2 regions of the Arthrobacter sp. P4_F10 genome follow, and region 1 is predicted to be linked to the other one. Evidence: riboswitches for the same ligand, from Rfam matches in the RefSeq annotation. Region 1 holds a riboswitch; the other holds the start of a gene.

The links. A riboswitch is a leader RNA that binds a small molecule or an ion and turns the genes downstream of it on or off. The one in region 1 is predicted to bind glycine.
Region 2: linked by a shared signal. The riboswitch ahead of gcvP (aminomethyl-transferring glycine dehydrogenase) and the one ahead of gcvP (aminomethyl-transferring glycine dehydrogenase) in region 1 are both predicted to bind glycine.

What each region holds. Positions count from the first base shown of each region.
Region 1 covers NZ_JBFUJJ010000043.1:15,115-19,527, reverse strand. The annotation lists gene gcvP (aminomethyl-transferring glycine dehydrogenase) at 1-2,565, opposite strand, end outside; glycine riboswitch at 2,605-2,720, opposite strand; glycine riboswitch at 2,722-2,820, opposite strand; gene AC1DR1_RS21035 (TetR/AcrR family transcriptional regulator) at 3,071-3,610, opposite strand; gene AC1DR1_RS21030 (MFS transporter) at 3,679-4,413, shown strand, end outside.
Region 2 covers NZ_JBFUJJ010000003.1:4,578-8,990, reverse strand. The annotation lists gene AC1DR1_RS04925 (FAD-dependent monooxygenase) at 1-114, shown strand, start outside; gene AC1DR1_RS04920 (hypothetical protein) at 194-760, opposite strand; gene AC1DR1_RS04915 (GNAT family N-acetyltransferase) at 914-1,432, opposite strand; glycine riboswitch at 1,687-1,784, shown strand; glycine riboswitch at 1,786-1,893, shown strand; gene gcvP (aminomethyl-transferring glycine dehydrogenase) at 1,946-4,413, shown strand, end outside.

The sequences.
Region 1 (4,413 bases):
GTCCTCGGATTCGGTGGGCTCCACCATCAGGGTGCCGGCAACCGGGAACGCGAGCGTGGGAGCGTGGAAGCCGTAGTCGATCAGGCGCTTGGCGACGTCCTCGGCGGTCACGCCGGTCTTGGCCGTGAGTTCGCGCAGGTCCAGGATGCACTCGTGGGCCACGAGGCCGCCTTCGCCGGTGTAGAGCACCGGGAAGGAGTCGTTCAGGCGGGCCGCGATGTAGTTCGCCGCGAGCAGGGCCGACTTGGTGGCCTCGGTGAGGCCCCGGCCGCCCATCAGCTTCACGTACGCCCAGGAGATCGGCAGCACACCGGCCGAGCCGTAGCGGGAGGCGGAGATCGGGGTGCCGTCGGCCGGGTCGGCGTTGTTGGCATCGCCGGGCATGAACGGTGCCAGGTGGGCCTTGGCAGCAACCGGGCCGACGCCGGGTCCGCCGCCGCCGTGCGGGATGCAGAAGGTCTTGTGCAGGTTCAGGTGCGAGACGTCGCCGCCGAACATGCCCGGCTGGGCCAGCCCCACGAGGGCGTTGAGGTTGGCGCCGTCGATGTAGACCTGCCCACCGGCCGCATGCACGGAGTCGCAGACCTCGCGGACGTCGGCGTCGTAGACCCCGTGGGTGGACGGGTAGGTGATCATGATCGCCGAGAGGACGTCCTTGTTGGCCTCGATCTTGGCGGCGAGGTCCGTGTGGTCGATCGTGCCGTCCGAAGCCGTGGCCACGACGACCACCTTCATGCCGGCGAGCACGGCGGAGGCGGCGTTGGTGCCGTGGGCCGAGGCCGGGATGAGGCAGACGTTGCGCTGCTCGTCTCCGCGGGAGTGGTGGTAGCCGCGGATGGCCAGCAGGCCGGCGAGCTCGCCCTGGGATCCGGCGTTGGGCTGGATGGAGACCTGGTCGTAGCCCGTGATCTCGGTCAGCTGGGCTTCGAGGTCCTCGATCAGTTCGCGCCAGCCCTCGGTCTGGGAGTCCGGGGCGAAGGGGTGGATGGAGGCGAACTCCGGCCAGGAGATGGCTTCCATCTCGGCCGTGGCGTTCAGCTTCATGGTGCACGAGCCCAGCGGGATCATGGTGCGGTCCAGGGCGAGGTCGCGGTCCGAGAGGCGGCGGATGTAGCGCAGCAACTGGGTTTCGGAACGGTGCGTGTTGAACACCGGGTGCTGGAGGTAGTCGGAGGTGCGCTCCACGGCGGAGTCCAGGCCGAAGCCCTCAGATGTGTCGGTCACCGACGCGCCAAACGCGGCGATGACGTCGGCGACGATAGCCACCGTCGTGGCCTCATCGGCGGAGATGCCGACAGTGTCGGCGTCGATGGCCCGCAGGTTGACGCCCTTGGCGTCGGCGGCCGCGATGATCTCTGCCGCCCGGCCCGGCACGGAGACGGTGATGGTGTCGAAGAATGACGTGTGCAGCACGTCCAGCCCGGCGGCCTTCAGGGAGGCGGCGATGGTCTTGGCGTGGACGTGGACCGACTGGGCGATGGCCTTCAGCCCGTCTGGGCCATGGTAGACGGCGTAGAACGAGGACACGATGGCCAGCAGTGCCTGGGCGGTGCAGATGTTGGACGTGGCCTTCTCGCGGCGGATGTGCTGCTCGCGGGTCTGCAGGGCCAGGCGGTAGGCGGGGACGCCGGCGTTGTCTTTGGAGACACCCACGAGGCGGCCGGGCATGGAGCGCTCCAGCCCCTTCTGCACGGCCATGTAGGCGGCGTGCGGGCCGCCGAAGAACAGCGGCACGCCGAAGCGCTGGGCGGAGCCGACGGCGATATCCGCACCCTGCTCGCCCGGAGGGGTGATCAGGGTCAGGGCCAGGAGGTCCGCGGCCACAGTGACCAGCGCGCCGCGTTCCTTGGCGTCGGCGATCACCGCGGTGTGGTCCAACACGCGGCCGGAGACGCCCGGCTGCTGCAGGACGACGCCGTTGATGACGCCCTCGGGCAGGCCCTTCGAGAGGTCCGCGACCTCGACCTCGAAGCCGAGGGCTTCCGCGCGGCCCTTGACGATCGCGATGGTCTGCGGGAGGCAGTCGGCGTCGAGGACGGTCTTGCCGTCGTGCGCCGTCTTGTTCTTGTTGGCGCGGCGCATCATCAGCACGGCCTCGGCGACGGCGGTGGCTTCGTCCAGCAGCGATGCGTTGGCGATCGGCAGGCCGACGAGGTCCTGGACCATGGTCTGGAAGTTCAGCAGGGCTTCGAGCCGGCCCTGGGAGATTTCCGGCTGGTACGGCGTGTACGCGGTGTACCAGGCCGGGGCTTCGAGGATGTTGCGGCGGATCACCGGCGGGGTGAGCGTGTCGTAGTAGCCCTGCCCGATCATCTGCACGGCGGTCTTGTTCTTCGCTGCGAGCTTGCGCAGCTCGGCGAGGACTTCCACCTCGCTGAGGGCGGCGGCGAGCGCGAGATCGGAGTCCTGACGGATGTCCTTCGGAACGGCGGTGTCCACCAGGGCGTCGACGGTGTCGTAGCCGACAGCCTTCAGCATGGCGTCGACGTCGGCCTGGCGGCGCGCGCCGATGTGCCGGTCAACGAAGGACGTGGAGGCTGGGGTAACAGTCACAAGGAACTCCATAACTCAGGCGGCGCAGGGTACGCCACATTGATTCGGGTTCCTCCCCGCTCTGTATTGGACCTGAGAGTTTCCGCGAAGCCTGCGTTTCAGGGGCTCCGCTTGCACCGTCGGTGAGCACAGCATGTCCGGGACACGCCTGCTACTTTCCAGAGATGCCTTGCCGCGGCGGTACATGGGCCTGAGAGATTCCTGGGGAGGGTTTGCTCCTACGGCGCCTGCTTGTACCTACTTGCAGGACTCTCCCGCCGCAGATCAAAGGCGTATTCAGTTGGGTGATTAATCGTGGGTGACAACAGTCACAGCTCCCATTCTCCTATGCCGGGCGCGCGTCCGCAAACTCCCTGCCAGCCGCCGACCCAGGTTACGGGCGACAAGCCGCCCCCGGGTGCGTCCGCCAACACGAGTTCGCCGGACAGCGGCCAGGTCGCCGCAACTTTGCGGCGAACTCGCACGCTTCCGGCGAGTTCGGCGGGGTGGGCGGGAGCGGGCGGGGTGGGCGGGAGCGTCAGCGGCGCAGCTTCTCGACGGCGGCCAGCAGGCTCTCGACGTCCGCTTCGACCTCCGGAAGCGGCCCGCCGGGGCCCCGGCCCAGCATGGCGTTGAAGTACAGCCCGTCCCCCATGTACAGGACGGCCTTCGCCATGGCGGGTCCGACGTCGGCCGCCAGCAGTTCCAGCCAGCTCGCCTGGGCGGCGGCGAAGCGGCGGAGGGTCTCCCCGTGCGCCACCTCGGCGAGCCGCGTGGCCGCCACGAAGACCCGGTCCATGGGCGTGTCCGCCCACACCGAGGACCTAATGAAGTACGCCGCCGCCCCTTCGGGGGCCGCCGCCATGGCGGCAACATCCGCAGCCAGATGCCGGTCCAGCCGTTCCAGCAGGACCGCGATCATCGCCTCCTTGGTCGGGAAGTGGTAGAGCAGGCCGCCCTTGGAGACGCCGGCCCGGCGCGCGACGGCGTCCAGCGTCGCGGCGCGTTCACCGACTTCGATGAGCAGGGATTCGAAGGCATCGAGGACGGCCTCGCGGGCGACGGGTTTCCTGGGCATGCCTCCCATCATGCCTGCCCAGCCCTTCATTTCTTAACTGTACCGTCCAGACGGTATAGTTATGTCCTATGAGCATTTCATCGATCACCGCAGCCACCAGCATCCCGGCGGCCACCGGCCCCCGGGCACCGTGGCGCGACTGGGTGGCGCTGGCCCTGCTAATGTTCCCCGTCCTGCTCGTGGCCGTGGACAACACCGCCCTGACGTTTGCCCTGCCGGCCATCGCCACCAGCCTGTCCGCTTCCGGCGTCCAGCTGCTCTGGATCGTCGACGCCTATCCCTTGGTCCTGGCCGGACTGCTGGTCGCTATGGGCAGCCTCGGCGACAGGATCGGACGGCGCCGCCTGCTCTTCGTGGGCAGCGCGGGTTTTGCCGCGGTTTCGGCCGCGACGGCGTTCGCACCGAGCGCCGAATGGCTGATCGCCGGCCGTGCCGGGCTTGGCCTGTTCGGCGCCATGCTCATGCCGTCCACTCTTTCCCTGATCCGCAATATCTTTCCGCAGCCCAACCGGCGCAGGCTGGCCGTGGCGATCTGGGCCGCCGGCTTCTCCGGCGGCGCCGCCCTCGGCCCGATTGCCGGCGGCTGGCTGGTGGAACACTTCTGGTGGGGCGCCGTCCTGCTGGTCGCAGTGCCGATCATCCTTCCTCTCCTGGTGCTCGGTCCGGCGCTGATACCGGAATCCCGCGACCCGAACCCCGGCCGCGTGGACGTGCCCAGCATTGTCCTGTCCCTGCTGGTCATGGTGCCGGTCGTCTACGGGATCAAAACCCTCGCCACCCACGGGCCCGCACCAGAGGCCTTC
Region 2 (4,413 bases), on a different contig from region 1:
GCTCCTGCGGCCGTGTTGATCCGGCCGGACGGGCATGTGGCGTGGACGGGAGACGGGACTCGGCGGGGGCTGGAGGATGCGCTGGCCAGCTGGTTCGGGCCTGCGCGGCATTAACGTCCCAACGGTGGCCGTGACCGACGCGTATTTCCGTGCCGGTCCCCTTAGCAGGAGAGGTAGCCCGGCCTCTGCGGGTCTACAGTGCGTTTTCTCGTAGCGCCCTGCTGTAGTGCTCAGGGGTATTCCTGGTTGCGGCCGACACAACGAGGTGCCGCCGGCTCAGCCGGTGTGCGAAGTACCCCTCGTACGGCAGCACGATGACAGTGTCGATTCCGCTTTCCCATGCCGGGATGAGTTCTTGGAGACTTCGGGGTTCGGCATCGTGGGGAAATTTCGGGATCAGGCTTCGGTCCCAGGCTTGATAAGCCTCGCGGTCCAGACCTTCCCATTCATACCGTTGAGTCCAAAAGGGTGGGATCAAAGGATTCAACCCCTGACTGGCGTCCCCGGACTCGCGCAATTCCGCGGGCGTGGGATGGTGCGTTGGATCTTCGATCTGGTACCAGCTCCAGGCCTGGTCCCATGACGTTTTCCAGCGCTTCTCCCACGTGGAGGCATCAGCCGATTCCGGCATCCGGGAATGACCACAGTCTGGTACGGGGCTTAGGGGCGGGATGTTGAGGTCGCCGGCCAGGGACCATGCCTGCCGGACAAACAGAAGGAGAGTCAGGTGGTGTGGATCGTCATTGACGCTGATCACCATGTCATGCGGCCACGGACTTTCCGGTTGCGGCGTGCCCCATTGCATTTTCGTTACCCCCAGTCCGAAGACAGCCCGCGCGGGCCGAATTGCGTTCAGCGTCGCACCGACTTCACGCTCTGTAAACGGAGATCAGTTCGTTCGGGGCGTGCCCGGTCAGACGGTGTCGACCCAGTAGCGGCGTTTGCCGTTGCGGGTGTCCTCGTAGGCGCCGCCGTTCTTTTCGATGGTCGCTCGTGAGCCTGCATTATCCTCATCGCATGTGAGAAGAACCCGGGGGATTCCCAGTTCACGGGCAATCGGCAAGGCATCAGCCAGCGCCCTCGCTGCGTGGCCGCGACGCCTGGCGGAGGGCCTCACGCTGTAGCCGATGTGCCCGCCTTCGTTGAAAAGGAAGTCGTTCAGTTCGTGCCTGATGGCCAGTGAGCCAAGGAACGTGTCACCCTCCATGATCCACAAGTACGTGCAGGGCACATATCCTGGCTTCCGCGGGCTCTCCGGCCGAGCGTCATTGATGAGGGCGTCGACAAAGCGGCGGAACGACTGGGCATCTTTGAGTTCTTCCAGGGACCAGTCCTCCGCGCCCCCGCCGTCCCGGTGGGCGCCGTCAAATTCTGCGGATCCTTCCAGCCAGGAGGAGTGGTAGCTTGCGTCCGGAGCGATAAGGAGAGGCATCACGCGATCATATTCGAAGGGTTCGCGTTTCCCGTGGTCTCGGTCCGGGTGTGTAGGGTGCTGCCAGCGTCAGCGGACGGCAGGTCGTAGTAGCCCAACGGCCCCGGGGGATGGACTTGTTCCTTGGCTGGCATTCGACGGCGGGGAGGCACCCCCGTGGTGCAGGAAACAGCGACTCAATTGAAATTAATTTTGCATCCTGCCCGGGAACCAGATAAATTGTGAGCTGTGTCACCGACCAGTGGCACGGCTTATGATCTGCGGCGGGAGAGTCCTGCCGGTACGTTCAGCAGGCGCCGTAGGAGCAAATCCTCCCCAGGAATCTCTCAGGCCCACGTACCGCCGCGGCAAGGCAACTCTGGAAAGCAGTCCGGGCAACCGGGCTCACCGACGGTGCAAGTGGCGCGCTGCAATCAGCAGGGCAAAACGGAAACTCTCAGGTCCAATACAGAGCGGGGAGGAACCCGAATCATCGTGGCGTTTTGATGCCACCTGAATTATGGAGTTCCTCTCATGACGGTTCAATCGTCCCCGTCCACCTTCGCAGATCGCCACATCGGCGCCCGCCGCCAGGCCGACATCGACACCATGCTCAAGGCCGTCGGCTACGACAGCGTTGATGGCCTCGTTGACAACGCGGTCCCCGATTCCATTCGCCAGGAAAAGCCCCTCACGCTGGACAGCGCCCTCAGCGAAGTCCAGGTGCTGGCCGAGCTGCGCAAGCTCGCCTCCAAGAACAAGACGGCCGTGCAGATGATCGGCCAGGGCTACTACGACACCGTCACCCCGCCGGTGATCCGCCGCAACATCCTCGAAGCCCCGGCCTGGTACACCGCGTACACGCCCTACCAGCCGGAGATCTCCCAGGGCCGCCTCGAGGCGCTGCTGAACTTCCAGACCATGGTCCAGGACCTCACCGCGCTCCCGGTCGCCAACGCGTCGCTCCTCGACGAGGCCACCGCCGTCGCCGAGGCCGTGCTCCTCATGCGCCGCGCCAACAAGAACAAGTCCGCGGCCGGGGCCAAGACCGTCCTCGACGCCGACTGCCTCCCGCAGACCATCGCCATTGTGCTGGGCCGCGCCGAAGCCCTGGGCTTCGAGGTGGAGGTCGCCGACCTCTCCAAGGGCCTGCCCGAGGGCGTCATCAACGGCGTCGTCCTGCAGCAGCCCGGCGTCTCCGGCCGGGTGTGGGACCAGTCCGCCGTGATCGCCGAGGCCAAGGAACGCGGCGCGCTGGTCACCGTGGCAGCGGACCTCCTGGCCCTGACCCTGATCACCCCTCCGGGCGAGCAGGGTGCGGATATCGCCGTCGGCTCCACCCAGCGCCTGGGCGTGCCGCTGTTCTTCGGCGGCCCGCACGCCGCCTACATGGCGGTGCGCGAGGGCATGGAACGCACGCTCCCCGGCCGCATCGTCGGCGTCTCCAAAGACAACGCCGGCGTCCCGGCGTACCGCCTGGCCCTGCAGACCCGCGAGCAGCACATCCGCCGCGAAAAGGCCACGTCCAACATCTGCACCGCGCAGGCACTGCTGGCCATCGTGTCCTCGTTCTACGCCGTCTACCACGGCCCCGACGGGCTGAAAGCCATCGCCGAGACCGTCCACAACAACACCCGCGCCCTCGCCGCCACGCTGAAGATCGCCGGCCGCGAACTGGCGAGCGACTCCTTCTTCGACACCCTCACGGTCCGCGTGCCCGGCAAGGCCGCCAAGGTCATCGCCGCCGCCGGGGCCCGGGGCATCAACCTGCGGCTCATCGACGCGGACACAGTTGGCGTGTCCGTCGATGAAACCACGACGCCGGAGGTCCTCGCCGCGGTCGTCGTCGCCTTTGGCGCCGGTCCGGTCCTGGAGGCCAAGGGCTTCGAGCTGCCCGAGACGGTGCTGCGCACCTCCGACTTCCTACAGCACCCGGTCTTCAACACGCACCGTTCCGAGACCCAGCTGCTGCGCTACATCCGCCGCCTCTCGGACCGCGACCTCGCCCTGGACCGCACCATGATCCCGCTGGGCTCGTGCACCATGAAGCTGAACGCCACGGCCGAGATGGAAGCCATCTCCTGGCCGGAGTTCGCCTCCATCCACCCCTTCGCCCCGGACTCCCAGACCGAGGGCTGGCGCGAGCTCATCAGCGGCCTCGAAGCTGACCTCGCCGAGATCACGGGCTACGACCAGGTCTCCATCCAGCCCAACGCCGGATCCCAGGGTGAGCTCGCCGGCCTGCTGGCCATCCGCGGCTACCACCACTCCCGCGGTGACGAGCAGCGCAACGTCTGCCTCATTCCGGCCTCGGCCCACGGCACCAACGCCGCCTCCGCCGTGCTCGCCGGCATGAAGGTGGTCGTCGTGGCCACGGCTTCCGACGGCACGATCGACCACACGGACCTCGCCGCCAAGATCGAGGCCAACAAGGACGTCCTCTCGGCGATCATGATCACCTACCCGTCCACCCACGGGGTCTACGACGCCGACGTCCGCGAGGTCTGCGACGCGATCCACGCCGCCGGCGGGCAGGTCTACGTCGACGGCGCCAACCTCAACGCCCTCGTGGGCCTCGCCCAGCCGGGCAAGTTCGGCGGCGACGTCTCGCACCTGAACCTGCACAAGACCTTCTGCATCCCGCACGGCGGCGGCGGACCCGGCGTCGGCCCGGTTGCTGCCAAGGCACACCTTGCACCGTTCATGCCAGGGGACGCGAACAAGGCGGCGCACGAGGCCGGCGGTACCGAACCAGGAACTGGTGTTGCGATCTCCGCTTCACGCTACGGATCCGCCGGTGTGCTGCCGATCTCCTGGGCGTACGTGAAGCTGATGGGCGGCCAGGGCCTCACCGAAGCGACCAAGTCGGCCCTGCTCGCGGCGAATTACATTGCCGCACGGTTGGATGAGCACTTCCCGGTTCTCTACACGGGGGAGAGCGGGCTGGTGGCGCACGAGTGCATCCTGGATTTGCGTGAACTCACGGCCAGGACCGGCGTGAC